Regions from separate parts of the Rhizobium sp. PP-F2F-G48 genome, predicted to be linked through region 2. Evidence: predicted binding sites of a transcription regulator. Region 2 holds the regulator's gene; each other region holds the start of a gene.
What was found. The regulator LexA, encoded in region 2, represses DNA repair genes until DNA is damaged. The targets are predictions, from matches to a motif close to TGTTCNNNNTGTGTTCNG.
Positions count from the first base shown of each region.

Region 1 (10,468 bases), on a different contig from region 2:
CGCCCACGCCCTTGATGGCCGAGAGCGAGTAGAAGATGCAGGTGTCGCCCGTCTCGAACCGGCGGAACGAGGTCTGGACGGAGGGGGGAACGACGGTGATGCCGAGACGGCCGGCATCCTGACGGAAGTCGACGAGCTTTTCCGTGTTGCCCATATCGAGCGTCATGGACGCCGCCAGGAACTCGACCGGATAGTGCGCTTTCAGATAGGCCGTCTGGTAGGAGACGATCGCATAGGCCGCCGCATGGCTCTTGTTGAAGCCGTAATTGGCGAATTTCGCGAGCAGGTCGAAGATCATGTCGGCCTGCGGCTTCGACACGCCGTTTTTCACCGCACCATCGACGAAACGCGCCCGCTGCTTGTCCATCTCCTCCTTGATCTTCTTGCCCATGGCCCGGCGCAGAAGATCGGCCTCGCCGAGCGAATAGCCCGAGAGAACCTGGGCGATCTGCATCACCTGTTCCTGATAGACGATGACGCCCTGCGTCTCCTTCAGCAGGTAGTCGATGGTCGGGTGGATCGATTCGATCTCTTCCTCGCCATGCTTTCGCGCATTGTAGACGGGGATGTTCTCCATCGGGCCGGGCCGATAGAGCGCAACCAGCGCGATGATGTCCTCGATGCAGTCGGGCCGCATGCCGATCAGCGCCTTGCGCATGCCCGCACTTTCCACCTGGAACACGCCGACCGTGTCGCCCTTGGACAGCATCTCGTAGGTCTTGGCGTCGTCGAGCGGCAAGGCTTCCAGCGCCACATGGATGTCGCGCTTGGCGATGAAATCCACGGCGGTCTTCAACACGGTCAGCGTCTTCAGGCCGAGAAAGTCGAATTTCACGAGGCCGGCCTGCTCGACCCACTTCATGTTGAACTGGGTCACCGGCATGTCGGAGCGCGGATCGCGGTACATCGGCACCAGCTTCGACAGCGGCCGGTCGCCGATGACGATGCCGGCGGCATGGGTCGATGCGTGGCGGTAGAGCCCCTCGATCTTCTGGGCGATATCGAGCAGGCGGCCGATGACGGGCTCCTTGTCGACCTCCTCCTGGAAGCGCGGCTCGTCCTCGATGGCCTTGGCGAGGGTGACCGGGTTCGCCGGATTGTTCGGCACCATCTTGCAGATCTTGTCGACCTGGCCATACGGCATTTCCAGCACGCGGCCGACGTCCCGCAGCGCGGCGCGCGCCTGCAGCGAGCCGAAGGTGATGATCTGCGCCACCTGCTCGCGGCCATATTTCGCCTGCACGTAGCGGATGACCTCTTCGCGCCGGTCCTGGCAGAAGTCGATATCGAAGTCGGGCATCGACACGCGTTCCGGATTGAGAAAGCGTTCGAACAGCAGCGAAAAGCGCAGGGGATCGACGTCGGTGATCGTCAGGGCATAGGCAACGAGCGAGCCCGCACCCGAGCCGCGGCCGGGGCCGACCGGGATATCCTGCAGCTTGGCCCATTTGATGAAATCGGCAACGATCAGGAAGTAGCCCGGAAACTTCATGCGCTCGATGACGCCGAGTTCGAAATCCAGCCGCTCGCGATAATCCGTCTCGCTATAGCCCGGCGACAGGCCAAGCTTCTGCATCCGCTCGTCCAGACCCTCGATCGCCTGGCGGCGAAGCTCGCGCGTTTCCGCCCGCTCGGCCTCCGCCGGATCGTCGGATGCGCCGGTGAAGCGGGGAAGGATCGGCGCCCGCGTCTTCAGGACGAAGGTACAGCGACGCGCCACCTCGATCGTGTTGTCGAGCGCCTCCGGCAGATCGGCAAAGAGTTTTGCCATCTCCTGCCGGCTCTTGAGATAATGGTCGGGGGTCAGGCGAAAGCGCGTGTCGTCGGACACCATGGCATTGTGCGCCACGGCCATCAGGGCGTCGTGCGCGTCATAATCGCCAGGCGTCGGGAAGAAGGGTTCGTTGGTCGCGACCAGCGGCAGCTCCAGCCGGTAGGCAAGATCGATCACCCGGTTTTCGTGGCGCTTGTCGTAGCGTCCGTGCCGCTGCAGTTCGATATAGAGACGATCGCCGAAGAGCTCCATCAGGCAGCGCGTGCGCGCCTCGGCGAGCGTTGCATGCCCCGAGCGGATCGCCATGTCGATCGGCCCGCCGCTCGCACCCGTCAACGCGATCAGCCCGTCGGTACCGATCTCCTTCAGCCAGGAAAGGCCGATCCGGACGCTCTGGTTCCCCTCCCCGCCGAGATAGGCCCGGCTGACGAGATCCACCAGATTGACATAGCCCTGATCCGTCGCCGCGATGAGCACGATGGCGGGAAGCTTGGCAAGGTGCTGGGCGTGCCCGCGCTTCTCGCCTTCCACCTCGTCTTCCATGTCGATCGACAGCTGGCAGCCGATGAGCGGCTGGATGCCGTCATCCATGCATTTCAGCGAGAATTCGAGCGCCGCGAACAGATTGTTGGTATCGGCGATGCCGATCGCCGGCTGGGCGTCGACCACCGCCTTGCCGATGATCTTCTTGATCGGCAAAGCGCCTTCGAGCAGGGAGAACGCCGAATGGGTTCTCAGATGGACGAACTGGGCCACCGGCTTGTCGCCATTGCCCGTCCCGCCCGCGAAGCTTCCGCCTGCATCCGCCATAGGTCACTCCGACTCTTGCATGAGATGAGAGCATACGCGTTTCAGGCGCGCGAAGCGACAAGGGCGTCGCGTTTCTCCCCCGGAACTTGTCCGGCGGACAGAGGACGAGGTGCTAGAGACCGAGAAGCAGAATGGAGAAGCTGGCGATGAACATGGCGACGGAGGTCAGTGCGGCGAGATCACGAAGGAAGTCGGACATGGCGTTCTCCTTTTGGTTATGTTCTTTTTATGTACTCTTTTTGTTCCTTGATCAAGGGCGGATTTTCGGCGATGGTTAAGAAATTCCAGCCGACTCGGCGCAGCTCTCAACCTTGAAACGGAGACCATCATGCTCGACCATATCGGCTTTCCCGTCGGCGATTTCGCGCGCGCCGCCGCTTTCTACGACGCGGCGCTGGCGCCGCTCGGCATCACGCGGCAGATGGCGGTGACCGTGGAGATGACCGGCAAGGCGTCGCATCTCGGCTACGGGACGCCCGGCAGCCTGTTCTTCTGGATCAGCAGCGGCGAAGCGATATCCGGCAGCCTGCACGTGGCCTTTGCGGCGGAGAGCCGCGAGCGCGTGGATGCCTTCTACGCCGCAGCGATTGCGGCCGGCGGGCGCGACAATGGCGCGCCGGGACTGCGGCCGCATTATCATGAACATTATTATGGCGCGTTCGTGCTCGATCCGGATGGCCACAACATCGAGGCCGTCTGCCACGCGGCCGTTTAAGGCCGCGCGCCGCGCCTCATGCCAGTTCGCCTTGTTCCAGTTCGCGTCATTCCAGTTCGACGACCTTGCCGTCCTGCAGCGTGATCCGCCGGTCCATCTTGGAGGCCAGGTCGTAATTGTGCGTGGCGATCATCGCGGCAAGGCCCGACTGCTTGACCAGGGCCTTCAGCGCTTCGAAGACATAGCCGGCCGTCTCGGGATCGAGATTGCCGGTCGGCTCGTCGGCCAGCAGGACGAAGGGCGCATTGGCCACGGCCCGGGCGATCGCCACGCGCTGCTGCTCGCCGCCCGACAGTTCCGACGGGCGATGGTCGGCGCGATGACCGATGCGCATGTAGTCGAGCAAGGCCGAAGCCCGCTCGCGCGCTTCCTTCTTGGAGAGGCCGGCGATCAGCTGCGGCATCATGATGTTTTCGACCGCCGTGAATTCCGGCAGAAGATGGTGGAACTGGTAGACGAAGCCGATCTCGTTGCGGCGGATGGCCGTGCGCTCGGGATCGCTGAGAGTGCCGCAGGCGCGCCCATTGATCGAGACTTCGCCGCCATCGGGCCGCTCCAGCAGACCGGCGAGGTGCAGCAGCGTCGATTTGCCGGTGCCGGAGGGGGCGACCAGCGCGACCGTCTGCCCGCCGAGCAGGCGGAAATCCGCGCCCTTGAGGATCGAGAGCGCCTGTTCGCCCTGGCTGTAATGGCGCTCGACGCCGGAAAGCTCTAGTGCCACGCGAGGGGCCATCATTTCGTTCCTGTCACTCGTAACGCAGCGCCTGGACGGGATCCAGTCGCGAGGCCCGCCAGGCGGGGAAGATGGTTGCCAGAAACGACAGTCCGATGGCCATGCCAACGACCGCGACGGTCTCGCCGAGGTTCATGTCCGCCGGCAGCTGGCTGAGGAAGTAGAGTTCCGGATTGAAGATCGTCGTGCCCGAGATCCAGGAGAAGAACTGGCGGATCGATTCGATGTTGAGACAGACGACGACGCCGAGGGCGACGCCCGCCAGCGTGCCGACGATGCCGATGGCCGCGCCGGTCATGAAGAAGATGCGCATGACGGCGCCGGATGTCGCGCCCATCGTGCGCAGGATGGCGATGTCGCTGCCCTTGTCCTTCACCAGCATGATGAGGCCCGAGACGATGTTGAGCGCGGCCACCAGCACGATCAGGGTCAGGATCATGAACATCACGTTGCGCTCGACCTGCAGGGCCGAGAAGAAGGTCTTGTTGCGGTCGCGCCAGTCGCTGATCAGCACCTGCCTCTGGGCGGCCTGCTCCACCGGCTGCCGCAGGCTGTCGACGAGGTCGGGGTTTTCGACGAAAAGCTCGATCGACTGGGCGATGCCTTCCGCATTGAAATAGAGCTGCGCTTCTTCCAGCGGCATGAAGATGATCGACGCATCATATTCCGACATGCCGATCTCGAAGATCGCGGAGACGGTGTAGGATTTGACGCGCGGATTGACGCCCATGGGCGTCACATCGCCTTCGGGCGCCACCAGCGTGATGGTGCTGCCGGCCTGCAGGCCGAGCTGGTCGGCCATGCGCGAGCCGATCGCCACGCCGCCGCCGGTGGCATATCCGGTGAGATCGCCCGATTTCAGGTGATCGGAAATCGACTTCATCTTCGCAAGATCGTCGGCGCGCACGCCGCGCACCAGCGCACCCGTGCCGGCGCCACCCGGACCGGAGGCCAGCGTCTGCCCCTCGATCATCGGAATCGCCATGGTGACGCCCTTGATGCCGGAAAAGCGGGTGGCGAGATCGGCATAATTGTCGAGCGGGCCGTCCAGCGGCTGCACGATCATGTGGCCGTTGATGCCGAGAATGCGGGAAATGAGTTCGGTGCGAAACCCGTTCATCACCGCCATGACGATGATGAGCGTGGCCACGCCGAGCATGATGCCGATGAAGGAGAAGCCGGCGATCACCGAGATGAAGGCTTCCTTGCGCCGCGAGCGCAGGTAGCGCCAGGCCACCAGCCGCTCGAAGCTTGAAAAGGCACGGCTGGAGGCCGGCTTCGATGCCTTGCCGCTCGACGGCGTTTCCTTCGGCGGCGCGCCCTTCGAGGCTGTCTTCAGTCCGGTCTGGGACGGCGGTGCCGACGCCTTTGCCGGTTTCGGGTCCGTGGAAGCGGCGCTCATGCCTGGTCCTTATTTCGCAGCGGTCAGCTTGTTGATCGCAGCTTCGATGGTCATGGTCTCGCGCGCACCGGTCTTGCGGTCCTTCAGCTCGACCTCGCCGGCCGCAACAGCCCGCGGCCCGGCGATGATCTGCGTGGGAACGCCGATCAGGTCGGCCGTCGCGAACTTGGTGCCGGCGCGGTCGTCGGTGTCGTCGTAGAGCGTGTCGATGCCGGCCTTGGACAGCGCGGCATAGATGGTTTCGCAGGCGGCGTCGCATGCCGCGTCGCCGGCCTTCATGTTGATGATGACCGCATCGAAGGGCGCGACCGAGGCCGGCCAGATGACGCCGTTGTCGTCATGCGACGCCTCGATGATCGCGGGCACGAGCCGGGTTGGGCCGATGCCGTAGGAGCCCATATGCACCAGATGCTCCTTGCCGTCGGGGCCCTGAACCTTGGCGCCCATCGGCTCGGAATATTTGGTGCCGAAATAGAAGATGTGACCGACCTCGATGCCGCGGGCCGACAGGCGCTCGCCCTCGGGGATCGCGTCGAAGGCCGCTTCGTCATGCATTTCCGATGTTGCGGCGTAGACGGAGGTCCACTGGTCGAACACGGCCTGCAGCGCAGCGACGTCATCGAAATTCGTGTCCTCGGCGGGAATGTCGAAGTTCACGAAGTCGCGGTGGCTGAACACTTCGGATTCGCCGGTGTCGGCCAGGATAATGAACTCATGGCTGAGATCGCCGCCGATCGGGCCGGTGTCGGCGCGCATCGGAATGGCGCGCAGGCCAAGCCGCGAGAAGGTCCGCAGATAGGCCGTGAACATCTTGCGATAGGCGTGCTCGGCGCCTTCCTTCGTCAGGTCGAAGGAATAGGCATCCTTCATCAGGAATTCGCGCGAGCGCATGGTGCCGAAGCGCGGACGGATCTCGTCGCGGAACTTCAGCTGGATATGGTAGAGATTCAGCGGCAGGTTCTTGTAGGATTTCACCGAAGAACGGAAGATGTCGGTGATCATCTCCTCATTGGTCGGCCCGTACAGCATCGGACGCTCCTGGCGGTCCTTGATGCGCAGCATCTCCTTGCCGTAGTCGTCGTAGCGACCGCTTTCCTGCCAAAGCTCGGCTGACTGCAGGGTCGGCATGGACAGCTCGATGGCGCCGGCGCGGTTCTGCTCCTGGCGGATGATGCCGTTCACCTTGTCGAGCACGCGCTTGCCGAGCGGCAGCCAGGAATAGATGCCCTGGCTCTGCTGGCGGATCATGCCGGCGCGCAGCATCAGGCGATGCGAGACGATCTCCGCTTCCTTGGGGTTTTCCTTCAGGATCGGCATGAAATAGCGGGACAGACGCATGAACGGGTTCCGGAGTGGCGCCTTCCGTCTAAACACGGATTCGGGCGAAATGAGGTTTGCTTACGGCATCTGCCTTGTGCGGGGCCGTATGGACGAAAGACGGATGATGGCCGGCGAACGGTCGAATCCGGCTCCATCCCAGTGGCTGGTCTTAAACGCTTCGCGACGGGAAGAAAACCCGTGCCGCAGCCGCGACGCGAAGAGCCTGCGCCATAGGGCACGAGGCCGTATTGTGCGACATATGGAAGCGGAAAACGGGAGCGCGAGTAACGTCAATTGGCTGTTGTGTGTCAATGAATATTTTTTGCTGGACTGTAGCATAAATGCAAAAAAATCGGATGACACCTGCTCGGAATTCAGTTAGTTTCAGCCCACAAAACAGGCAGGAAGATTAAATTCTTGTCGACGTCGCGGAAAAAGTCTTGGGAGGATCAGATCTTAGGCGCGGTCATACGCTGCCACCGGTAACGGTTACGGGTCACGCGATTGCTTAGAAAACAAGGCTTCTGGCCTTGTTTTTTTTTGGCTTTTCGGCAGAGCTCGATGCGTTTTGTCCTGCGGAGAACGGTCGGTCCGTCCTGAAGCTGCAGCCCAGCCGCCAGCTGGTGGCGTATATGCCAATCCGTTAAGCAACGGCCGCCCCCTCGAAACCATCATCAGGTTGCCGCGTGTTCAGGTCAACGCCGGCCGCCCTGCCCCCGCACCAGCCTCAATAGAATTTGGGCGCGAACTGCGGAATGGAATCGATGCCGTAGCCGAGCTTCACCGACAGCAGGTACCACACGACATGGATCACCGCGGCAAGCGCCGTCGTCAGGCCGAAGATCCGCAGCGCCCGGAACCGGGCCGGCGCGCTCTCGACGCTTCCTGGCACCACATCGCTCTCCTCCGCCTGCGTGCGCAGGCCGATCGGCAGGACGATGAAGAGCGTCATCCACCAGATGATGAAATAGATGGCGAAGACGGAAAAGAGCGGCATGGCGACATCCCGGTTGAGAGGCTGACCGCCCTTATACGCCGCACCCTGCCCGGCTGGAAGCGGGATGGACACGAAAAGGCCCCCGACGCATAATCTGCGGCGAGGGCCATTCGATCGAGGAAGCGTCAACCCGTCCAAGAGGACGGCGAGGCGTCAGGACAAGCGGTTGATGAAGACCGTCACGACCGGCTTCTTGCCCCAGACTTCGTTGGCCGTACCGCGAATGGCGCGGCGCACGGCCTCCTGAACCATGACGAGATCCTTGCGGCGCGCGCGCGGAATGCTTTCCACCGCGCCGAGAACGGCATCGTACAGCGTGTCGTTCATGTCCTCGCCCTCGTCGTCGAACTCCGGCAGGCCGATCGGCACGACGATCGGATCGGAGGCGAAGTCGTAGCGGGCATCCAGCACGACATTGACCGAGACGTGTCCGGCAAAGGACAGTTTTCGGCGGTCGCCGATGCCCATTTCCTGGAAATCGCCGATCAGACCGCCATCCTTGAAAATGCGCCCGTGCGGCGCTTCGCCGATGACCTGGGCCATGCCGGGCGCGAGCCGGAGGATATCGCCGTTGCGCACACGCGGCACGTTGGGAATACCGGACTGAAGCGCGAGCTCCATCTGTCCGACGAGGTGCGCCGCTTCGCCGTGCACGGGCACCAGTAGCTTCGGACGGATCCACTGATACATCTGCTTCAGCTCGTTGCGGCGGGGGTGGCCCGACACATGCACGAGCGCGTCGCTGTCGGTGACGATCAGGATACCCTGCTCGATCAGACCGTTCTTGATCTCGTTGATCGCCTTCTCGTTGCCGGGAATGGCGCGCGAGGAGAAAACGACGGTGTCGCCGGCGGTGAACGCGACATTGCGCATCTCGTCGCGCGCGATCTTCGCCAGCGCCGCGCGGGGCTCCCCCTGGCTGCCGGTGAGGATGACGACGACGCGATCACGCGGGATGAAGCCGAATTCGTCCTCGCTGATGAAGGGCGGAATGCCCTCCATCAGTCCGACGTCGCGGGCGACCTGCACCACGCGCTTCATGGACGAGCCCATCAGCAGAACCTCGCGGCCGGCGCCGGCCGCAGCCTTCGCGATCGAGCGGATACGGCCGACATTCGACGAGAACGTCGTGATCGCGACACGGCCTTCCGCGGCGCGAATGACCTTCTCGAGGCTGGTGGACACCTCTTCCTCCGACGGCGACACACCGTCGCGGAGCGCATTGGTCGAATCGCACATCAGCGCCAGCACGCCCTCGTCGCCGACGGCGGTGAACCGGTCGCCATCGGTCAAGGGACCGAGCGACGGTGCATGGTCGATCTTCCAGTCGCCGGTGTGGACGAGATTGCCAAGCGGCGTGCGGATGACGAGCGCCATCGGCTCGGGGATCGAGTGATTGACGCCGACGGCCTCCACCTCGAACGGGCCGATCTGAACGCGGTCGCCCTGCTTGAAGATGGTGATCGGAACCTCGTTGCGGCTCCGTTCGTACTGGCGCTTGGCTTCCAGCATGCCGGCCGTAAACGGCGAGGCATAGACCGGAACGTTGAGGCCGGGCCAGAGGTCGGACAGCGCGCCGTAGTGATCCTCGTGCGCATGGGTGATGATGATGGCCTTCAGGCTCTTGAGCTTGTCGGCAAGGAACCGGATGTCGGGGAGCACCAGGTCCACGCCGGGCAGGTCCGGCCCGGGGAATGTCACGCCGCAATCGACCATGATCCATTCGCGGTTCGCCGCAGGGCCGTAGCCATAGAGCGCGAGGTTCATGCCGATTTCGCCGACGCCGCCAAGCGGCAGGAAAACCAGTTCGTTTTTCTCAGTCATCAGAGAATTATGCCTTGTATCATCCGAAAAAGACATCGCCGGCGGCTATGTGCCGGCGCATGCCGTTTTCATCCGTGAGAATTAGTTGGCCGGAGCCGTCGATGTCGTCGAAAGTGCCAATGATGGAGCGGTCCGGAAGGTTGACCGTGATGGGGCGACCGATGCCGACGGCATGTTGCCGCCAGAGGGCGATGATGTCGCCGATGCCCCGTCCACCGTTCCAGGTGCTCAGTGTTTTGGCCATGCTCATGAAGAGATGCGCGAACAGTTCTTCCGCCGATGCGGCCGCGCCTTCGCTGCGCAGATCGGTCAAGGGGTAGAGCCCGTGGTCGGGCGCGCTCACGACATTGATGCCGCAGCCGATCACCAGCGCATAGCGGCCATCCGCGAGGCGCTCGCCTTCCAGCAGGATACCGCAGGTCTTTTTTCCGCCGATCAGGATGTCGTTCGGCCATTTGATCTCGGCGGACCGCGCGCCGGCGGGCAGCACCGCCTGAATGGCGTCGCGCACGGCAACGGCGACCGCGAGCGGCAGGGACTGGATCATCTCCAGTGGCGCGGGGTCGATCAGCAGAAGCGAAGCGTAGAGGTTGCCGCGCTCGGAACTCCAGGCACGACCACGCCGGCCGCGACCATCCGTCTGCCGGCCGGCTGTGATCCAGAGATGGCCCGGATCGCCTGCGCGCGCACGCGCAAGGCATTCGGTGTTGGTGGAGCCCACCTCGTCCAGGGCGACGTGGCGGAAGTCGTCAACGGACATGCGGGTGAGCCGGCTCAGGCCGCTCAAAAGAATGTCCGGGCTGCCGCTTCGGCCGCAGCGCCGATCGGGCCGCCGACGATAACATAGCCGACGATGAAGAGGCCGGAGAGACCATAGACCAGCTTCAGCGAGC
Region 1 covers NZ_SLVH01000002.1:318,794-329,261, forward strand. Annotated here, with positions in the region: gene dnaE (DNA polymerase III subunit alpha) at 1-2,584, opposite strand, end outside; gene C8J36_RS06150 (VOC family protein) at 2,913-3,299, shown strand; gene C8J36_RS06155 (ABC transporter ATP-binding protein) at 3,346-4,032, opposite strand; gene C8J36_RS06160 (lipoprotein-releasing ABC transporter permease subunit) at 4,046-5,434, opposite strand; gene proS (proline--tRNA ligase) at 5,444-6,772, opposite strand; gene C8J36_RS06170 (DUF1467 family protein) at 7,482-7,751, opposite strand; gene C8J36_RS06175 (ribonuclease J) at 7,905-9,575, opposite strand; gene C8J36_RS06180 (biotin--[acetyl-CoA-carboxylase] ligase) at 9,595-10,335, opposite strand; gene nuoN (NADH-quinone oxidoreductase subunit NuoN) at 10,359-10,468, opposite strand, start outside.
Region 1: a site for LexA is predicted at 2,803-2,820, ahead of dnaE (DNA polymerase III subunit alpha). Genes of this name have one in related genera too.

Region 2 (10,468 bases):
TGTGCACATACCTTCTTCTCGAGCATCTGCATCGCAGCCGCTGTTATCTTCTGGCTGTGAATTTTATGAGTCCTGAGCCTAGTGCAATGCCAAAAAAGGAAAGCCGTCATCTCGGACAGGTGCGCGACAAATCGATTGAAAGTGATGAGGCCTTCGCTATTCTTCGATTAGCGTACTCGAACGGACGCAATCGAATTTCCTGGGGAGGAGACTGAACGACATGATCACAAAAAACTGCATGGCAGGCGCCCTCTTGGTGAGCGCCACCTTCTTGTCAAACCCCGCGCAAGCGGAAGATCTTGTCTTCACGCTGAAGAACGGTACGCAATCGGTTCTCACGCGATTCTACACGTCACCCGTCGGCGTCAGCGACTGGGAGAGGGACGTCTTCGGAGAGCAGGTGCTCAGTCCTGGCGAGACGATCGAACTGACGATCGCGGACGGACGCGACGTTTGCGACTACGACATGCGGTTCGAGTTCGAGGAGGGGTCAGACTTGGCGACGACTGAAGACAAGCAAAACCTGTGCGAGATGGGATCCTATACCATTCACGAATAGCGGACGCCGTTGTGCCGAAAGATGCCGGAATCAACAATAGTGGAAGCAGCCAGACAGACGTTGGGCTTTAGAGTGAGCTGGCTGCTCCAACTGTCGTCATGGGAACGCCATTGCCGAGATCGTTGTTGGCGTACTTGATCACGAGGATACTAAGGACGGATGCTAGCATCCCGACGAAAATCATTCTCATAGCGTGATCCTTTGCGCACGGTCTGCGCTTGAAAAGAGATGGTACGGCGCCATTGCCAGCGATCCTTTATCAGCGATCTTCAGTCGAAATCGCCGATCCGACCATGCTGCTCAAGAACGAGGGCTGGGCCGGCTTCGCCAATCGCTGTGTTGCCCCGCCTTGAGACGACTGCCGTGCCCGCATGTCCGCGTGCAAGACGACTGGCCAAAGCGCGGGCTTCATCGGCGGTCTTGATGCTCAATGGTCGATCGGATAGCGAAATCTCGCCTTCGCGATCGTCGAAGACCAGGACTTCAAAACTTTCCAATGTTCCCGGCATCTCGGTCTCCGCAGTGTTCGGCCGGTTAACGCCGATGTCCGCAAGCAGTTCCGTCTGCTTCTCCATCGTGCAGATTTCTCTGAAAAACGCGTGCCGCTGGATCTCGCGAGCCGAGTGCCTGCATCCGCTTCTCGTATCCTCTTCGCCTCCCCAACGGTTTCGAGAATAGCAATCCCCGCCTCCATCCTTGTCGAACGAAAGCAACAGAAAGAAGGCCGCACCATGAGAAACAAGCAAACCGCGCATTGATGAAATGCACGGCGCGAGGTCACTATCGAAGCGGACAGGACGAGGAATTCAGGACGAGGAAAACCGATGCTTGCCCTGGAGACCGACGCCTCCAATCGGCCACCCCTCGCCGGAAACCATATCCTTTTTACTGGTAGTGGCGGATCAAGCCGACAAGCTTTCCCTGAACCTTGACCCGGTCCGGTCCGAAAATCCGCGTCTCATAGGCCGGGTTGGCCGCCTCCAGAGCGACAGAGGCTCCCTTGCGGCGGAAGCGTTTCAAGGTCGCCTCTTCGTCATCGACCAAGGCCACGACGATCTCGCCCGGGCTGGCGCTGTTCGCACTCCGGATGATGACGGTATCGCCATCGAGAATGCCCGCTTCGATCATCGAGTCCCCCCGAACTTCCAACGCATAATGCTCGCCACTGCCGAGCATGAAAGCGGGAACGGCAATGTCATGCGTGTTGTTCTGGATAGCGGAAATCGGCACGCCGGCAGCAATCCGACCCATGACAGGAACGGAGACGCTGTTATCGTTTCCGACGCCAATGGCAGCCTTCGCCGGTGTTTCCGGGACAGAGGACGGGCGACTTCCCTGAATGACGCTCGGTGAAAACCCCCGCTTCGGCGGTGTCGACGCGAGATAGGCGTCCGGCAGCTTGATCACCTCGAGCGCCCGCGCCCTGTTTGGCAAGCGCCGGATAAAGCCACGCTCTTCGAGCGCCGTGATCAGCCGATGGATGCCGGACTTGGAGGCCAGTTCCAGAGCATCCTTCATCTCGTCGAACGATGGCGGAACACCCGATTCCTTCATGCGCTCATGAATGAAAATCAACAATTCCTGTTGCTTGCGGGTCAGCATGATCAAACGACTCCAAAGTCACGAAACAAAGCAAGAACAGTGTTATATGTTCCTCATGTGTTCTGCAAGTGCCATTCCGCCGAAGTGAACCGTTCATCGACGAAAAGGCGAATTCGTTCAGATGCGTTGCTTGCGGCGAGGTCCTTTCCGAAAGGACAGACCTTGAGATCAGCGTTCATCGCTCCGGCAATAAGAAACGCCGTCGCAAGCAGGCTCGCAACGGCGAAAAGGCTATTTGACACTCGGTGTCCAAGACGGAATCAGAACGGAATGTCGTCATCCAGATCGCGCGAGAAGCCACCGCTCGCCCCGCCGGTGCTGCCGCCCGAACGACCGCCGGACGACTGGGCCGGACGATCGAAATCGTCGCCATAGTTCGGTCCGCTGCCCCCGCCGTAATCCGAACTCCCACGGTTTCCACCACCACTACCGCCGCCGCCGTCACGGCCATCCAGCATGGTCAGCGTCGAATTGAAGCCCTGAAGCACCACTTCGGTGGAATAGCGGTCGTTGCCGTCCTTGTCCTGCCATTTGCGTGTCTGCAAGGCGCCTTCGAGATAAAGCTTGGCGCCCTTCTTCACATATTGTTCGACGACCTTGCACAGGCCCTCGTTGAAAACGACGACCGTATGCCACTCGGTCTTCTCGCGTCGCTCGCCCGAATTTCGGTCGCGCCAGCTTTCGGACGTGGCGATGCGCAGGTTCGCGATCGGCTTTCCGTCCTGCGTCCGCCGGATTTCCGGGTCCGCCCCGACATTTCCGATGAGGATCACCTTGTTTACGCTACCAGCCATCTCTTTGTCCTGTCTCCTGAAAGCGGCCCAACGTCCCGCAATGTGCGCAAAGCCTACGCTGTTGGATCTGGCTTTTCGCCCTCGACCCGCGGCAATCCACAACAGTTTGCAAATTTGTTCTTTATTTGTTCTAATTCTTCGTTATGATCCTGTCAACCATGCACGCGCCGGGCTTCCGATGCTCAACGAGCCTGCCCGGACCGGGACGTTCGAATTGCGGTTTCGCCCGAGGCCGGGTCGACATATGAAGTATTGATCTTAAGTAAGGGCTTCGTCCCCATACAGAGCGTTTGACCATGAGCGAATTCAAGACCATCTCGATCCGCGGTGCGCGGGAGCACAATCTCAAGGGTATCGACCTCGATCTCCCGCGCAACAAACTGATCGTGATGACCGGCCTTTCCGGGTCGGGAAAATCGTCGCTCGCCTTCGACACGATCTATGCGGAAGGGCAGAGGCGCTACGTCGAGAGCCTGTCGGCCTATGCGCGCCAGTTTCTGGAGATGATGCAGAAGCCGGATGTGGACCTGATCGAAGGTCTTTCGCCCGCAATTTCGATCGAACAGAAGACGACGTCGAAGAACCCCCGCTCGACCGTGGGAACGGTGACGGAGATCTACGACTATATGCGCCTTCTTTTCGCGCGCGTCGGTGTCCCCTATTCGCCGGCGACCGGGCTGCCAATCGAGAGCCAGACGGTGAGCCAGATGGTTGACCGTATCCTTGCGATGGAGGAAGGCGCTCGCCTGTACATCCTCGCGCCGATGATCCGGGGCCGTAAGGGCGAGTACAAGAAAGAACTCGCGGAGCTGATGAAAAAGGGCTTTCAGCGCGTCAAGGTCGATGGCCAGTTCTACGAGATCGCCGATGTCCCCGCGCTCGACAAGAAATACAAGCACGATATCGATGTGGTGGTCGATCGCCTGGTCGTGCGCGGCGATATTGCTGCGCGGCTGGCCGACAGTCTGGAAACATCGCTCAGGCTGGCCGATGGTCTTGCGATAGCCGAATTTGCCGACAAGCCTCTGCCCGAGAAGGAGACCTCGGCCGGCGGCTCCGCGAACAAATCGCTCAACGAGACGCATGAGCGGGTGCTGTTTTCGGAGAAATTCGCCTGCCCCGTCTCCGGCTTCACGATTTCCGAGATCGAACCGCGGCTGTTTTCCTTCAACAATCCGTTCGGTGCCTGCTCCACCTGCGACGGCCTCGGCAGTCAGCAGAAGATCGACGAGGCCCTCATCGTTCCGGAACACGATCGGACCCTGAAAAACGGGGCGATCGCCCCCTGGGCCAAATCGTCGTCGCCTTACTACAATCAAACGCTGGAAGCGCTCGGCAAGGCGTTCGGCTTCAAGCTGAGCAGCACCTGGGCGGATCTGTCGGATGCTGCGAAAAAGGCGATCCTGCGCGGGACGGACGAAAAGATCGTGTTCCAGTATGCGGATGGCGCACGCTCGTACAACACCACGAAGACGTTCGAAGGGATCGTCCCCAACCTCGAACGGCGCTGGAAAGAAACCGAATCGGCCTGGGCGCGCGAGGAGATCGAGCGTTACATGTCGGCAGCCCCCTGCCCGGCCTGCAAAGGTTTCCGGCTGAAGCCCGAGGCGCTGGCCGTCAAGATCGACCGGCTTCAAATCGGCGAGGTGACGAACATGTCGATCCGCGTCGCGCGGGATTGGTTCGAGGATCTGCCCGCCCGCCTAACGGAGAAGCAGAACGAGATTGCCGTTCGGATCCTGAAGGAGATTCGCGATCGCCTGCGCTTCCTGAACGATGTCGGGCTGGATTACCTCAGTCTTTCGCGAAATTCCGGTACCTTGTCGGGCGGCGAAAGCCAGCGCATCCGGCTCGCCTCGCAGATCGGATCGGGCCTGACGGGCGTGCTCTACGTGCTGGACGAGCCGTCGATCGGCCTGCATCAGCGTGACAATGCGCGCCTTCTCGATACGCTGCGGCATCTGCGCGACATTGGAAATACCGTCATCGTGGTCGAGCACGACGAAGACGCGATTCTGACGGCCGACTATGTTGTCGATATCGGTCCGGCTGCCGGCATTCATGGCGGCCAGGTCGTGGCTTCCGGCACGCCGCAGGAGATCATCGATCACCCTACTTCTCTGACAGGCAAATATCTCTCGGGCGACCTTTCTGTCTCGGTGCCTGCCGAGCGGCGCAAGCCGAAGAAGAAAAAGGAACTGACCGTCGTCGGTGCCCGCGGCAACAATCTGAAGAATGTCACGGCGTCCATCCCGCTCGGGGTCTTCACCGCCGTGACGGGCGTCTCCGGTGGCGGCAAGTCCACCTTTCTCATCGAAACGCTCTACAAATCGGCGGCGCGACGGGTGATGGGCGCGCGCGAAATTCCGGCCGATCACGACCGCATCGACGGGTTCGAACATATCGACAAGGTCATCGATATCGACCAGTCGCCGATCGGCCGGACGCCGCGCTCGAACCCTGCCACTTATACCGGCGCCTTTACGCCCATCCGGGATTGGTTTTCGGGGCTGCCGGAGGCAAAGGCCCGGGGCTACCAGCCCGGACGCTTCTCGTTCAATGTGAAGGGCGGTCGCTGCGAGGCCTGTCAGGGGGATGGCGTCATCAAGATCGAGATGCACTTCCTCCCGGATGTCTACGTCACCTGCGATGTCTGCCATGGGAAACGCTACAATCGCGAAACCCTGGATGTGACCTTCAAGGGCAAGTCGATCGCGGACGTACTGGACATGACGGTCGAGGAAGGCGTCGAGTTCTTTGCAGCCGTGCCGGCGGTGCGCGACAAGCTCGTAACGCTCAACGAGGTCGGGCTCGGCTACATCAAGGTCGGTCAGCAGGCCAACACGCTGTCGGGCGGCGAAGCGCAGCGCGTCAAGCTGGCCAAGGAACTGTCCAAGCGCTCGACCGGGCGCACGCTCTATATTCTCGATGAGCCGACGACGGGGCTGCATTTCCATGATGTGGCGAAGCTGCTGGAACTGCTGCACGAACTCGTCAACCAGGGCAATTCCGTCGTCGTGATCGAGCACAATCTGGAGGTCATCAAGACCGCCGACTGGATACTCGATTTCGGTCCGGAGGGCGGCGATGGTGGCGGGCAGGTCGTGGCCGAGGGCACGCCGGAGCAGATCGTCAAGGAGAAGCGGTCGCATACCGGCCATTTCCTGAAGGAGTTGCTGGAGCGTCGTCCCGTCCGCAAAGCTGTCGCGGCCGAGTAATCCGCGAGGCAGGGAATTGGGCGAAGGAAGAGGGATTAGGCGATGAGTTGGCATCATGAACGGTAAGATGGGTAAGGTCCGTGTCGGCATCGGCGGCTGGACGTTCGATCCTTGGGAAGGGACGTTCTATCCCGAGGGGCTTGCGAAAAAGCGGCAGCTGGAGTTTGCCGGCAAGGCGCTGCAGGTGATCGAGGTCAACGGGACCTATTACAGCTCGCAAAAGCCGGAGACGTTTGCGAAATGGGCGTCGGAGGTTCCGGATGATTTCGTCTTCACGCTGAAGGCGAGCCGCTTTGCGACCAACAAGAAGGTGCTGGCGGATGCCGGGGAGTCGATTGCCCGTTTCCTCGGGCAGGGCCTGACCGAACTCGGCGCCAAGCTCGGGCCGATCCTCTGGCAGTTCATGCCGACGAAGAAGTTCGATGCTGCCGATTTCGAGGCTTTTCTGGCGCTTCTGCCGGAAAAGCAGGACGGGCTTGCCCTGCGGCACGCCATCGAGGTGCGCCACATCTCGTTTCAGACCCCGGAATTCGTCGATATGGCGCGACGGCACAACGTCGCCATCGTCTGCGCCGATCACGCGGAATATCCGCTGCTCGCGGACGTAAGCGCTGATTTCGTCTATGCACGTCTGCAGACGGGCAGCGACGATATCGAGACCTGCTACGACGAAAAGCGCCTCTCCCAATGGCAGGCCCGCCTCGAAACCTGGAGATCCGGCGGTGTTGCGGAAGGATTGCCCTTGCTGGCCGATCCCCTGCCACACCATCCGCGAGACGTCTTCGCCTTCTTCATACACGAGGGCAAGGTCAACGCACCCAGGGGCGCGATCGAATTGCAGAAACGTTTCGCTTAGCAGGAAGAGATCCGGCTGCGAGCCTATGTCTTGTCAGCGTTTTCGCTGCTTGTCTGAGCGCTATGGTCTGACCGCTATGGTCTGTGCGGCAGCGGCCTGATCGCACGGAGCAGGTCTTCGGCCGTCATCCCCTCGCCCGCCGTTTGCCCGGCAGCGCCGTGACGCCAAACGGCGCTGGCCGCGGCTTCGAAGGCGGGCATGCCCTGCGCCATATGCGCGCCGATCATGCCGGCGAGTACATCGCCCGAGCCGGCCGTTGCGAGCCAGGGCGGGGCGTTCGCGTTGATCGCGACCCGGCCATCCGGGGCGGCGATGCCGGTATCCGAGCCCTTGAGGACGATGACAGCATTGCTGCGCCGGGCCGCCTCTGTCGCGCGATCAATCTTGGAGAGCGTCTCGTCCGACCCGAGATCCGGGAAAAGACGGGCGAATTCACCGTCATGCGGGGTCAGGACGAGACGAACCGGGCCTTGGAAAGCCGCGAAAAGAGCCTGCGGATCCTCGCGAAAGGCGGTGATGCCATCCGCGTCGAGTACCAGCGATCGCTCGCAGAGGCCTGCAACGATCATCCGGGCCCGCTCGGCATCGCCAAAGCCCGGCCCGAGCACGAAGGCGTTGAGGCGCTCGTCGTCGAGGAGATCGTGCAGCATCGCCTCGCTATCGACGGGCTTCAGCATGACCGCCGTCAGATGCGCGGCAAGCGTCGGCATCGCCTCCGATGACGCGACCATCGTGACGAGACCGGCACCCGAGGAGAGGCCCGCCGTCGCGCTCATCCGCGCAGCGCCGCTGCTGTTCGCCGGACCGGAGAAGACGACGAGATGCCCCCGACGGTACTTGTGCGCCGACGGATCGAGCGCCTTCACGGCATCCGCCCAAAGCGCCGGCGTATTCTCCGCAATCGCACGCCGATGCGCTTGCAGGATTCGCCTGGGGATGCCGATATCGACAACCTCGAGCGCGCCGCAGGCGGACCGTCCCGGCAGGAGAATATGTCCTGGCTTGCGGGTCATGAACGTGACCGTATGCGACGCCTGAAAGCACGCCCCGAGCACGTTGCCGGATCTCCCATCGATCCCGGATGGCAGATCGATCGCGACGACCGGCAGTCCCGCAGAGGTAACCGCCTTCATCAAATCGGCGACCTCAGCCGAAACGGCACGCGAGAGTCCCGCGCCGAACAGACCGTCGATGACGACATCGCCCGTGCTGGGGACATAGTCGGCGATGGCCTGGCCGGCGACGGAGAGGTGCGCGAAAGCGGTGGCGGCATCTCCGCTGGAGCGTGAGGCGCCTTGCAGGAGAAACACCGCAACGCTTGCGCCGCTGTCGGCCAGCGCTTCCGCAGCGACGAGCCCATCGCCGCCGTTGTTGCCGGGGCCGCAGAGGCAGACGAAGCGGATCGCATCGGGATAATGCCGCAGCGCGGCGGCGGCGACCGCGTAGCCCGCGGCGCGCATCAAGCCGAAGGATGAGAGGCCGGATGCGGCGGCCGCCGCGTCCACCTTTCCCATGTCCTCCGGGGTCACGATCCAGGTTGCCATGCTCGTCTCGAAACCCATCTTGCCACCTCCGCAAAAATGCGTGATCCTGCTCTTACACTGCAGAGGCGAAAGCTGGAAATCAAGCGTCTCACAGGAATGCGTGTTGACCAATTCCTGAGCATCTGCATATATTTGGCGCTCAAATATCATGCTGAAACCGGTCAAATTCGTCTCGCAGTGCATCAAATTGCCGTAAACCGCTCGCATTTCACAAGAAATAGGCATTCTCCTGCAATACTGGCGCGGAACGAGAAAAACCGCTTCCGATCCACGCACACCAAAGGCAAATGCGTCGAGATTTTGAAGACATGGCATGCTAAATGCATATGGTGGGGCGAGCGGGGATTCCCCTGTTCCAACGGGAGAAGCGGAGAGACATTTTCTCATGAAAAAGGTCGAGGCGATCATCAAGCCATTCAAGCTGGATGAAGTGAAGGAGGCCCTTCAGGAAGTCGGGCTCCAGGGTATTACGGTGACGGAAGCCAAGGGTTTCGGACGGCAGAAGGGCCATACCGAACTCTATCGAGGCGCCGAATATGTCGTGGATTTTCTGCCTAAGGTGAAGGTCGAAGTGGTTCTCGCCGACGAGAATGCAGATGCCGTCATCGAGGCGATCCGCAAGGCCGCCCAGACAGGGCGGATCGGCGACGGCAAGATTTTCGTTTCGAACGTGGAAGAGGTCATCCGAATCCGCACGGGCGAAACCGGCGTCGACGCCATCTGATTTCACGCCGCCGCATTCGCGCGGCGGCCTATAACCGACAGGGAAGGACATCTCCGATATGACGACTGCGAGCGACATCCTCAAGCAGATCAAGGAAAACGACGTCAAGTTCGTCGACCTTCGATTCACCGATCCCAAGGGCAAGCTTCAGCACGTGACGATGGATGTGTCCTGCGTCGATGAAGACATGTTCGTCGATGGCGTCATGTTCGACGGCTCGTCCATTGGCGGCTGGAAGGCCATCAACGAGTCCGACATGGTGCTGATGCCGGATACGGCCACGGTGCATATGGACCCGTTCTTCGCCCAGTCCACCATGGTCGTGGTCTGCGACATCCTCGATCCGATCTCGGGCGAGGCCTACAATCGCGACCCGCGCGGAACGGCGAAGAAGGCGGAAGCCTATCTGAAGTCGTCCGGTATCGGCGACACCGTCTTCGTCGGCCCCGAGCCGGAGTTCTTCATTTTCGACGACGTCCGCTACAAGGCCGACCCCTACAATACCGGCTTCAAGCTCGATTCCTCAGAACTGCCGTCGAACGACGACACGGCCTACGACACCGGAAACCTTGGCCACCGTCCGCGCGTCAAGGGCGGCTACTTCCCCGTCCCGCCGATCGACAGCTGCCAGGACATGCGCTCGGAAATGCTCACCGTTCTGTCGGAAATGGGCGTGACGGTCGAGAAGCAGCACCATGAAGTGGCGGCTGCGCAGCACGAACTCGGCGTGAAATTCGACACGCTGGTTCGCAGCGCCGACCAGATCCAGATCTACAAATACGTCGTGCACCAGGTTGCGAACGCCTACGGCAAGACGGCGACCTTCATGCCGAAGCCCATCTTCGGCGACAATGGCTCGGGCATGCATGTGCACCAGTCGATCTGGAAGGACGGCAAGCCGACCTTCGCCGGCGACGAATATGCCGGCCTTTCGGAAAACTGCCTGTTCTACATCGGCGGCATTATTCGCCACGCCAAGGCCATCAATGCCTTCACCAACCCGACGACCAACTCCTACAAGCGTCTGGTTCCGGGCTACGAGGCTCCTGTTCTGCTGGCCTATTCCGCCCGCAACCGCTCGGCCTCCTGCCGCATCCCCTTCGGCTCCGGCGCCAAGTCGAAGCGTGTCGAAGTCCGCTTCCCCGATCCGCTGGCAAATCCCTATCTGGCC
Region 2 covers NZ_SLVH01000001.1:990,821-1,001,288, reverse strand. Annotated here, with positions in the region: partial or broken gene C8J36_RS04530 (transposase) at 1-60, shown strand, start outside; gene C8J36_RS04525 (hypothetical protein) at 239-559, shown strand; gene C8J36_RS04520 (hypothetical protein) at 829-1,134, opposite strand; gene lexA (transcriptional repressor LexA) at 1,445-2,161, opposite strand; gene C8J36_RS04510 (single-stranded DNA-binding protein) at 2,422-2,955, opposite strand; gene uvrA (excinuclease ABC subunit UvrA) at 3,252-6,173, shown strand; gene C8J36_RS04500 (DUF72 domain-containing protein) at 6,229-7,029, shown strand; gene C8J36_RS04495 (NAD(P)H-hydrate dehydratase) at 7,104-8,591, opposite strand; gene C8J36_RS04490 (P-II family nitrogen regulator) at 8,959-9,297, shown strand; gene glnA (type I glutamate--ammonia ligase) at 9,356-10,468, shown strand, end outside.

Region 3 (10,468 bases), on a different contig from region 2:
CGTCGCCTATGGCAGCGTGCTTTCGGACGCCAAGGACTACAAGGAGATGGCCGTCACCTACGACAAGGCCGTCGAGATCGTCGGCCCGGTGCCCAAGCGCAGCGACTGGTCGATCTATTTTCAGCGCGGCATCGCCTATGAGCGCCTGAAGGAATGGGAAAAGGCCGAGCCGAGCTTCAAGAAGGCGCTGGAGCTGAACCCCGACCAGCCGCAGGTGCTGAACTATCTCGGCTATTCCTGGGTGGACAAGAACATCAACCTCGAAGAGGGGCTGAACATGATCCGCCGCGCCGTCGACCTGAAGCCGGATGACGGCTACATCGTCGATTCGCTCGGCTGGGCCTATTTCCGCCTGGGGCAGTTCGACGAGGCCGTGGCCGAGCTGGAGCGCGCCGCCGAGCTGATGGCCGGCGACCCCACCATCAACGACCATCTGGGCGATGCCTACTGGCGCGTCGGCCGCAAGCTGGAAGCCGTGTTCCAGTGGAACCAGACGCTGGAGCTGAAGCCGGAAGACGACGAGATCGCCAAGATCAAGGCGAAGATCGAGAATGGCCTGCCGCCGGTGGAGGCCAAGGTTCCCGCAGCCGCCGAGGCCGAGGGCAAGCCGAAGCCGCCGGAAGTGACGGTTCCCGGCAAGAAGTCCTGATACCGGCCCGTGGCTGACACGCCTCGCATGCCGGCCGCTTCCGATGCGTCGGCCATCCTTGCGTCCGCGACCCACGTCTTTGCCGCGGAACGGGGCGCCCGCGTGCCGCTGGTGCTTGCGGCGCCGGCAAAGATCAATCTCGCGCTGCATGTCGTCGGCCAGCGTGCCGACGGCCATCACCTGCTCGAAAGCCTGGTGACCTTTACGGATGCCGGCGACCGCCTGTCTCTGGCCGCAGTAGAGGCCGACAGCTTCACCGTTTCCGGCCCGTTTGCCGGCCATGTGCCGGTGGAGGCCGAGGGCCAAAGCGGCAATCTCGTGCTGAAGGCGCGCGACCTTCTGCGCATCCGGCTGGCCGCGCTCGCCCTGCCCTGCGGGCCGGTCGCGCTGCATCTCGAAAAGAACCTTCCGGTCGCGTCGGGCATCGGCGGCGGCTCGGCGGATGCGGCGGCCGCGCTGACCGGGCTCCGGCGGATCTGGGGACAGGCGCCGGAGAGCGATCCGGATTCTGCTGCACGGGATCTGGCCTCACTGGATCTGGCCGCGCTGGGGCTGTCGCTCGGGGCCGACCTGCCCATGTGCCTGACCGGCCGGCCGCTGATCGCGCGGGGGATCGGCGAGGCGATCACGCCCGTTTCCGGCCTGCCCGAATTTCCGGCTCTGCTGGTCAATCCGGGTGTCGCGGTCTCCACGCCTGCCGTCTTCCGCGCGCTGACCGAAAAGACCCATCCGCCGCTGGCGCTGCCCGACCGTCTCGCCACGCCCGCGGACTGGATTTCGGCGCTTGCGAAAACGCGCAACGATCTGGAGCCGCCGGCCCTGTCTCTGGTGCCGGTGATCGGGCGCGCGCGGGCGGCACTTTGGGACGCGGGCGCAGCCCTTGCCCGCATGTCCGGCTCCGGCGCCACCTGTTTCGGGCTGTTTCTCGACAGGGAAACGCGCGATCTCGCCGCGGAGCGCATCCGCAACGCCCATCCGGACTGGTATCTCCTGTCCTGCACCACGCGGGGCTCGGACCCGGCCGCCGCCGAGAGGACCACGACACCATGACGATCGACACCGCCCGCAGCTTCGTGCCCGTTTCCATTGCGGTCCTCACCGTGTCCGACACGCGGACGCCGGACACCGACACATCCGGCGATACGCTGGTCGCGCGCCTGACCGAGGCCGGCCACACGCTTGCCGCCCGCGGCATCGTGCCGGACGACCGCGATGCCATCGCCGGCCAGGTGACCGCCTGGAGCCTCGATCCCGGCATCGACGTCGTGATCACCACCGGCGGCACCGGCTTTACCGGCCGCGACGTGACGCCGGAGGCGCTGGAGCCGCTGTTCGACAAGAGGATGGACGGCTTCTCCGCCATCTTCCATCGCATTTCCTATGAAAAGATCGGCACGTCGACCATCCAGTCGCGGGCGACCGGCGGCGTGCTGAACGCCACCTTCGTCTTCGTGCTGCCGGGTTCGCCCGGGGCCTGCCGGGACGCGTGGGACGGAATTCTCAGCCAACAGCTCGACCTGCGCCACCGCCCCTGTAATTTCGTGGAGATCATGCCGCGGCTGGACGAACACCTGAAGCGGTGACGGCGCGCGCCGCTTTCTAACGACCCGAGGCCCAGGCGGGCATGAGTTCGCTCGACAGACGATGGACGCCGCGGCGGGTGACGAAATCGGCAATCGTCATGCCGGGTCTCGCCATGCCGGCCGCCTGCACGCGTTTGATGAGAAAGCCCTGCTCGAGCGGCGGGCGGCGCGACGCCAACCGCGCCAGAAGCGGCCGCCGATGCCGGCGGGAGGCGGAAAAGCGTGCGGGGCCGCGGCCGATCGCCATATGCTCGGCGATCTCGTCCACCCAACGGCCGAGCGGCCAGGCGCCCGGCTCGATCAGCAGCAGCCACTCGCCGCGCGCCGAGCCGATCACGTCCGCCATGTCCCACTCGGTCAGAAAGCGCGCGCCGGCGGCATCGGCAACCCGCTGCGAGGCATCGCGCGAGCCGTGATCGAGGATGATGACGTCGCTGACGAGACCTTCCACCGCACCGGCCACCAGCGCGGCCAGGGACTGGGCCAGCCTCGTCTCGCTATCGTGGGTTTCCATCAGGATCGTGAGCATCGCCGTTCCTACCGCATTGCACACAGGATTGCCATGAAAGCGGAGGATCGACCGGCAGATTCCCTCCGTTCATCATGAATCGGCGGGCGGCAGGCGGCTGCCACGAGAGCCGAGAGCGGCGTCCTCTCGGATTTGTTCTTGCATTGTTCTCATTTTGGCGATAGCAATAAGACCAGAGAGAACGACATGGCGATTTGGCGAAAGTCGGGTCGCCCATGTCCCCGGAGTGTCCCATGAACGATCTGTCCCATGTAAGGCAGGGCGCCTTTGCGCCCGGCAATCGGGCCGATGTGGCCGACGCACTGATGGTCGAGAGCGGCCTTCGCATCGACGTGGATCGTCGCCGCGGGCGTGGCGCGGGCGTGAACGCCTCCGGCCGTTTCGAGCCGGTGAGCCGCAGCACCGAGGATGACGGCTGGAACTCGCTCGAGGATCTGCCCCCGTTCAAGACCGAGGTGCAGGTGGAAAAGCCGCGCACGATCATTTCGCGCAACGAGTCGCCGGATATCCCGTTCGACCGCTCGGTCAATCCCTATCGCGGCTGCGAGCATGGCTGCATCTACTGCTTTGCCCGGCCGACCCATGCCTATATGGGCCTGTCGGCCGGCATCGATTTCGAGGCGCGGCTGTTTGCCAAGCCCGATGCGGCGAAACTGCTGGAGCGGGAACTCGCCAAGCCCGGCTACAAGGTGAAGCCGATCGCCATCGGCACGAATACCGACCCTTATCAGCCGATCGAGAAGGAATGGCGGATCATGCGCCAGATCCTGGAGGTGCTGAAGGCGGCGGATCACCCGGTGATGATCGTCACGAAGTCGGCGATGGTGTTGCGCGACCTCGATATCCTCGCGCCGATGGCGGAGAAGGGTCTCGCCCGCGTCGGCCTGTCGGTGACGACGCTCGACCGCAAGCTCGCCCGGCTGATGGAGCCCCGCGCCTCGACGCCGGAAAAGCGGCTGGATGCGATCCGCAAGCTGTCGGAGGCGGGGATTCCGGCCAGCGTGCTGATGGCGCCGGTCATTCCCGCGCTCAACGATCACGAGATCGAGCGGGTGCTCGATTCCGCCAAGGCGGCGGGTGCCACCGAGGCGAGCTATGTTCTCCTGCGCCTGCCGCTGGAGGTGAGTCCGCTCTTCCGCGACTGGCTTCTGCAGCATTATCCGGATCGCTACCGCCATGTCATGTCGCTGGTGCGCTCGATGCGCGACGGCAAGGATTACGACGCCGACTTCACCAAGCGGATGAAGGGTGCCGGCCCCTATGCCTGGCAGATCGGCCGGCGCTTCGACCTCGCGGCCAAGCGGCTGGAGCTGAACACCAACCGGCGGGCGCTGAACTGCGACATCTTCGTGCCGCCGCTCGGAACGGGCGTGCAGCTCTCGCTGCTCTGACGACCCGTCCTCCTCGTCCGGTACGCGCCGGATGCTGAATGGGACCGCATGTCCCTCGTACCATGCGGTCACTCGAGACCGGCGGCGTCCGCAACGTTGCCGGTCTTCCGCCCCCAGGCGCCGCCGCATCTCCTGGGGGCCTTGCGGGGAATCGGCCTCTCGTGCGACCCTGCCGCCATGGCACGCCGCACCACCACGACCGATTCCCCGCTTCTCTTCGACATCCGCCTCACGCCGGATTTCAGCCTGGAGACGGCCGCGAAGCGGGAAGGCCTGTGGCCGGTCGCCGGCACGGACGAGGCCGGGCGGGGGCCGCTTGCCGGCCCCGTGGTCGCCGCCGCCGTCATCCTCGACCCGAAACGCATTCCGGACGGGCTGAACGACAGCAAGCAATTGACCGCGCAGCGGCGCGAAGTCCTGTTTGCGGAAATCCTTGCGACCTCCACCGTCTCCATCGCCTCCTCGGGTGCGGCCCGCATCGACGGCACCGACATCCGCAAGGCGAGCCTCGACGCCATGCGGCGCGCGGTCTGCGGCCTGCATCGGCGGCCGGCCCTGGTTCTTGCCGATGGGCGCGACGTGCCGCCGGGGCTGGCCTGCGAAGGCCGCGCCGTCGTCAAGGGCGATGCCCGGTCGCTCTCCATCGCCGCGGCTTCGATCGTCGCCAAGGTCGCGCGCGACCGGATGATGACCCGAGCCGACGGTGTGTTTCCCGGCTATGGCTTCGCCCTGCATGCCGGCTATGCCACCGCGCGTCATCGCAGCGCCATCACGCTGCACGGCCCCTGCCGCCTGCATCGCATGACCTTTCGGCCGCTGCGACCCGACGACAGCGCTGCGGAGATCGTGCTGGTCGAACTGCCATAGCCCGGAAGACGATGCGTCGCAGGTTTTGGATCGGGCGAATGAGCGGGCGCGCGGCGTGCAGCCAATCCCTACCCACGCGTGCGTCTCGGCTTTCGCATGAGCGCCGTTTGGCCGGCGGAGACGGCCGACGCGGCCATCCTGTCGCCATTTTGCCGGGCTTTGGCTTCGTCATGACCGCAGAGCGTCTGCATCTTCTCATTGCAGGAAAGGCTCTTTCTGCCTAGCCTCGGTCCCGCGGCAGTCCCGCCGCCCGAGGAGATCGACATGGATGCCGTCACGCTTTCCGCTTTCGCCCTGACCTTCTTCGTTTTCGCGGCCAGCCCCGGGCCGGACAATATGACGATCGTGCTGCGGACGATCTCCCACGGTCCCGCCTCGGGCCTTGCCTATGGCGCGGGCACCGTCGCGGGCATCCTCGTCTTCCTGTCGCTGGCCGGCTTCGGGCTCTCGGTGCTCGCAGCCGAGATGGGCACACTGATGACGGTGCTGCGGTTTGCAGGCGCCGCCTATCTCGTCTGGATGGGTCTCCGGCTCTGGACCGCGCCGCCGCAGCTCCCGCAGATGCAGGCGGTCTCCGATCGCGGCAGCCTCGCCGCCGTCTTCTGCACAGGCATTGCCCTCAACCTCGGCAATCCGAAGATGCCGCTGTTCTATCTCGCACTGCTGCCGAACGTGGTGGGGACGACGTTCACGGCGGCGACGCTGCTCGAACTCGCGGCGATCATCCTTGCGGTCGAAGCGGTCGTCATCGGCGGCCATGTGCTGCTCGCCACACGGGCGCGCCGTCTCTTGCGCACCCCGAAGGTCATCCGCCGGGTCAACCGCACCGCCGGCGGGCTGATGATCGGTACGGGCCTCGGGATCGTCGCCGCACGGTGAGGTTTTTGGTTGGGAGACGGGCTGGCGCTTCGGTGTGTGGCCCGCCCCTCATCCGGCTGCCGCCACCTTCTCCCCGCAAGCGGGGAGAAGGGACTTGGGGCATCGCTTCCGCTCCCCCCTCGAACCGTCAAGCGGGCCACGTCCCCTCTCCCCGCCCGCGGGGAGAGGGTTAGGGTGAGGGGCAGCCTCGGAACAGGGCCTTGATGGTCGGCCACCACTCTTCTCTGCCTCGACCAAGCCCGTGGCGATCCCTCTCGAATACCCGTCGGTTAAATCTGCCAGGGCGTACCAACCCGGCCCAAACGAAAAAAGGCCGGCACATGGCCAGCCTTTCGTTCATGTCGGGGGCTTTCGCAGAGGCCGTCCCGTCCATCGGACAGGCAAGCCTCGACGCCCGCCCCGGCGCCGGAGTGAGCCTAGTTCAGCCGGGCCTTCACGTCGCCGATGGCGTTGGCGAACAGGGACTGCTGGGTCGCGGCGTCGGCCTTGGCGGTGATGACGCGTTCGGCGGCGGCGATGGCGATATCGACGGCCGTGGCGCGCACGGCGTTGATCGCGTCGGCTTCGGCCTGGCGGATCTTCTGCTCGGACAGCGCGGTGCGGCGGGTGACGAATTCTTCCGTCTTCAGCTTGGCATCGGCGGTCAGGGCTTCGGCTTCGCGCTCCGCGGCGGCCACGATGTTGGCGGCTTCCGCTTCGGCTTCCTTGCGCTTCCTCTGGTATTCCACCAGCAGAGCCTGGGCTTCCTCGCGCAGGCGCATGGCTTCGTCAAGCTCGTTGCGAATGCGCGCGGCGCGTTCGTCCAGCTGCTTGCCCATCATGCCGGGTACCTTGAGGTACACGATGAGAGCGAGGAAGAGCACCAGGCCGACGGTGGCCCAGAATGTGGCCAGAGAGGTCAAATCCATCTGTCTTCTCCCTTACTCTGCCGCAGCCTTGACGGCGGATGCGATTTCGGTGCGCGGCACCTCGCGGCCGAGCAGCTGCTCGACGACGGCGGATGCGGTTTCCTCGGCGATCGCGCCGACATCGGCCAGCGCGCTGGCCTTGATCTCGGCGATGCGGCTTTCGGCGGCCGCGATCTTGTCGTTGAGAGCGGCTTCGACGGCGGCGCGGTCGGCGGCGGCCTTCACCTTGGCGGCCTCGCGGGCGCTGGCGGCGATGGCATTGCCCTTGGCGCGGGCGGCGGCCAGTTCCTGCTCGTAGGATGCGATGGCGGCATCGGCTTCGGCCTTGGAACGCGCTGCGGCGTCGAGATCGCGGGCGATGGCATCATGGCGGGTCGCGAGGATGGTCGCGATCCGCGGCATGATCACCTTCTGCATCAGCAGATAGAACAGGCCGAACGTGATCGCCAGCCACACGAGCTGCGATGCGAATGTTGATTGGTCGAAAGGCGGAAACACGCCGGAGCCGTGGCCGCCTTCAGATGCGACACCGGTCTCGGTGTGCACGTCGCCAGGCGCGGCATGGGGTGTCTCGCCCTCGGGAGGTGTGGTTGACTGGGCATAGGCCGCGGTCACGAACATGCTCATCTCCAGGGGCAACTCAAAAGGCCACGCTCATGTCCCTCTCGAAAGCCGAGACGGAATGGCGGCACTGTAAAAGGATGACGGGCCGCGACGGAATCGCGGACCTGTCAAAATCGAACGGGCCGCGACGGAATCGCGGCCCGGCAAGCTCGACCGTCTTAGACGGCGAACAGGAGGAGCAGGGCTACGAGCAGCGAGAAGATGCCCAGAGCTTCCGTAACGGCGAAGCCGAATACGAGGCGGCCGAACTGGCTGTCGGCTGCCGACGGGTTGCGAAGCGCGCCCGAGAGGTAGCTGCCGAAGATGTTGCCGAGGCCGAGAGCCGTGCCGGCCATGCCGAGGCATGCCAGACCCGCGCCGATGTACTTTGCTGCTTCCGCTTCCATGTTGATCTCCTTGAGAAGGGTTGTTGCGGCTTTTCTTGGCAGGCGCGGCGATGGTCTGCCGGCCTGCGTGACTTATTCCTCAGTGACCGCCCGGATGGACCGCGTCGTTCAGGTACATGCAGGTGAGTACCGCGAAGACATAGGCCTGAAGGAAGGCGACGAGGAATTCGAGACCCGTGAGCGCCACGGTCATGATGAGAGGCAGGATGGCGCCGCCGATGCCCAGCGCACCCATGGTGCCGAGCGATGCGACGAAGCCTGCAAAGACCTTCAGCGTGATGTGGCCGGCCAGCATGTTGGCGAAGAGACGGACCGAAAGGCTGATGGGGCGCGACAGGAACGAGATGATTTCGATGGTCACGACGAGCGGCAGCAGGATGCCGGGAACGCCGGAGGGCACGAAGACCTTCAGGAAGCCGAAGCCGTGCTTGTAGAAACCATAGACCAGGACCGTGCCGATGACGAACAGCGCCAGCGCGAAGGTGACGATGATCTGGCTGGTGATGGTGAAGAAGTAGGGCACCATGCCGAGCAGGTTCGCCGTCAGGATGAACATGAACAGCGAGAAGACCATCGGGAAGAAGTGCATGCCGTGGCTGCCGGCGCCTTCGCGCAGCATCGAGGCGATGAATTCGTAGGAGAGTTCCGACACCGACTGCATGCGACCGGGAACGACCGCGCGCGACGTGGTGGTGAAATAGAGGAAGCCGATGGCCAGGACCAGCGTCGCGACCATGAACAGGGAGGCATTGGTGAAAGAGAGATTCAAGCCGCCGATGTGAATCGGGACGATCTCGTTGATCATAAACTGGTGGGTCGGATCTACCTTATCGCCTGCCACTGTCGTTCTCTTTCGCTCTCAGCCGCGCGAAGCGGTTGTTTCCCGTTGCCGCACCTTATCGGGCGCCGCCATCCTTGTTGTCGTCGCCGACGTCACCCTGCCGCTCTCCGACCCGATCGGCCGGATGGGGCGATGCCACCATGCCTGCAGACCGCATGACGTTCAGCACGCCGGCGCAGAAGCCGAGGAGGAGAAGGACGATCATCCCCCAGGGCCCTGTACCCGCAAAAGTATCCAGAAGATAGCCCAGAAGCGCCCCGACAATGACGGCCGCCACGAATTCGCTCGAAAGCTTGATCGCGACTTGATAGCCCTTGCGGTTGCCGGCCGCCCTCGCCTCGTCCGCCGCGTCGCGGCTTTCGTTGCCGCGCCGTTCCGACAGCTGGGCATCGAGGCGCCGGCGCCGTTCCTCCAGACCTTCGTTCTGGTTGTCCGTCATGTGGCCCCTCCCCTGCGTCTCCGTCCCCGTGATAAACCATGGGAGCGGCCTCACAAAGGCCTGATTTGAAGCCACTCTCGGCCCGTTTGAAGTCGGCCGCACCATAGTTTTGGCGTCGCGCATAGTCAAGGCGAAGCCATGCCTTGGCGAGCGACAATATTCGACTGACAAATCAACGTGTTGTGATCGAAAAGTGCGGGCTCGGCGGAATCTGTCCCCAGCTGTTGCGGGCAAAGCGCGGCGACCCTTGCGCGCTGCGGGTGCGTGGGCACGCGGGAAGGCCCCCCGGACCGGTGATGGACGGGAGGGCCTCGGGACATCTGGTGAGACCTGTGGGGTGATTCCCGCCGGGACCGTTGCTCAGCTCCAGCCGCCGCCATAGGTGCGGTAGAAGATGTGTTTGCCGATCTGCGTCAGCCGCTTCATGGTCGGGCCCCAGTCGGGGCGGACATAGGTCGCGTGATAATGGGTGGCCGAACCGACTTCGGGCAGCCAGATCTTGCCGGCGGTGACCGCGAGCGCGATCTCCTTGGCGGTCTGCCAGTGCGACGGCGACCAGACGATGTCGGGGATGCGGTCGCAGGCGAACGAGAACTGGCAGCGGTTGTAGAGCGCCTTGTTCTGGTAGACGACGCCGCAGATCGAGCCGGGATAGGTGGGATTGCGCACGCGGTTGAGAATGACCTGCGCGACGGCCGCCTGGCCCTTCGCCGATTCTCCGCGCGATTCGAAATAGATGCCCGCCGTCAGGCATTTCTGCTCGGCCTCGCTGAAGGCATCGGCCGGCAGCGGATTGGCGGCCCAGGCGTGATCCTCGGGCGAGATGTCCGGAATGAAGCGGCCGGCGGCGGCGTCATCCTTGAGGATCGAGTCGAAGGGCGATTCGCGGGCATAGTCGGGTGCTGCAGGCGCATAGGCGGTCGCCAGGATATCGGCGCGCTGGTTGGTGACGAGGCTCGCGATCATCGGCGACATCGCTTCGTCGCGCTTCGGCGCCAGTTTTTTATAGAAGGCCGTGGCGATCTCGATTTCCTGGCCGCGGATCTTCGGGCGGGCGAAGACCATGCGTTCCTGCGTGTCGAACAGCGGTATGGTCAGCCCGCTGGTGCGCTGGAGGATGGAGCCGGCGGAAAAATCCTTCGGCGGCGTGACCGGGGCGACGGTGACGATGCGGCCCTTCTTCTCCCGGCGGTTGACGCGCTCCTCGTCGGTGCGCGGGTCCGACTGCTTGTCGGCGGAGGCGAGCGAGACCTTGCCGCCATCCGGCAGCGTCATGCCGGCGCCGTCGCCGATCGCCGCCGTGGTGATCGGATCGTTGAAGACCATCTCGGCCTCGTGCAGCGAGCCGGCCGGCGACGTCGTCATGTGCATG
Region 3 covers NZ_SLVH01000003.1:208,476-218,943, forward strand. Annotated here, with positions in the region: gene C8J36_RS08875 (tetratricopeptide repeat protein) at 1-649, shown strand, start outside; gene C8J36_RS08880 (4-(cytidine 5'-diphospho)-2-C-methyl-D-erythritol kinase) at 659-1,699, shown strand; gene moaB (molybdenum cofactor biosynthesis protein B) at 1,696-2,232, shown strand; gene C8J36_RS08890 (glycosyl transferase) at 2,249-2,761, opposite strand; gene C8J36_RS08895 (PA0069 family radical SAM protein) at 2,995-4,152, shown strand; gene C8J36_RS08900 (ribonuclease HII) at 4,330-5,019, shown strand; gene C8J36_RS08905 (LysE family translocator) at 5,284-5,898, shown strand; gene C8J36_RS08910 (F0F1 ATP synthase subunit B) at 6,315-6,800, opposite strand; gene C8J36_RS08915 (F0F1 ATP synthase subunit B) at 6,819-7,427, opposite strand; gene C8J36_RS08920 (F0F1 ATP synthase subunit C) at 7,589-7,816, opposite strand; gene C8J36_RS08925 (F0F1 ATP synthase subunit A) at 7,896-8,657, opposite strand; gene C8J36_RS08930 (AtpZ/AtpI family protein) at 8,713-9,096, opposite strand; gene C8J36_RS08935 (cell wall hydrolase) at 9,457-10,468, opposite strand, start outside.
Region 3: a site for LexA is predicted at 2,895-2,912, ahead of C8J36_RS08895 (PA0069 family radical SAM protein). Genes of this name have one in related genera too.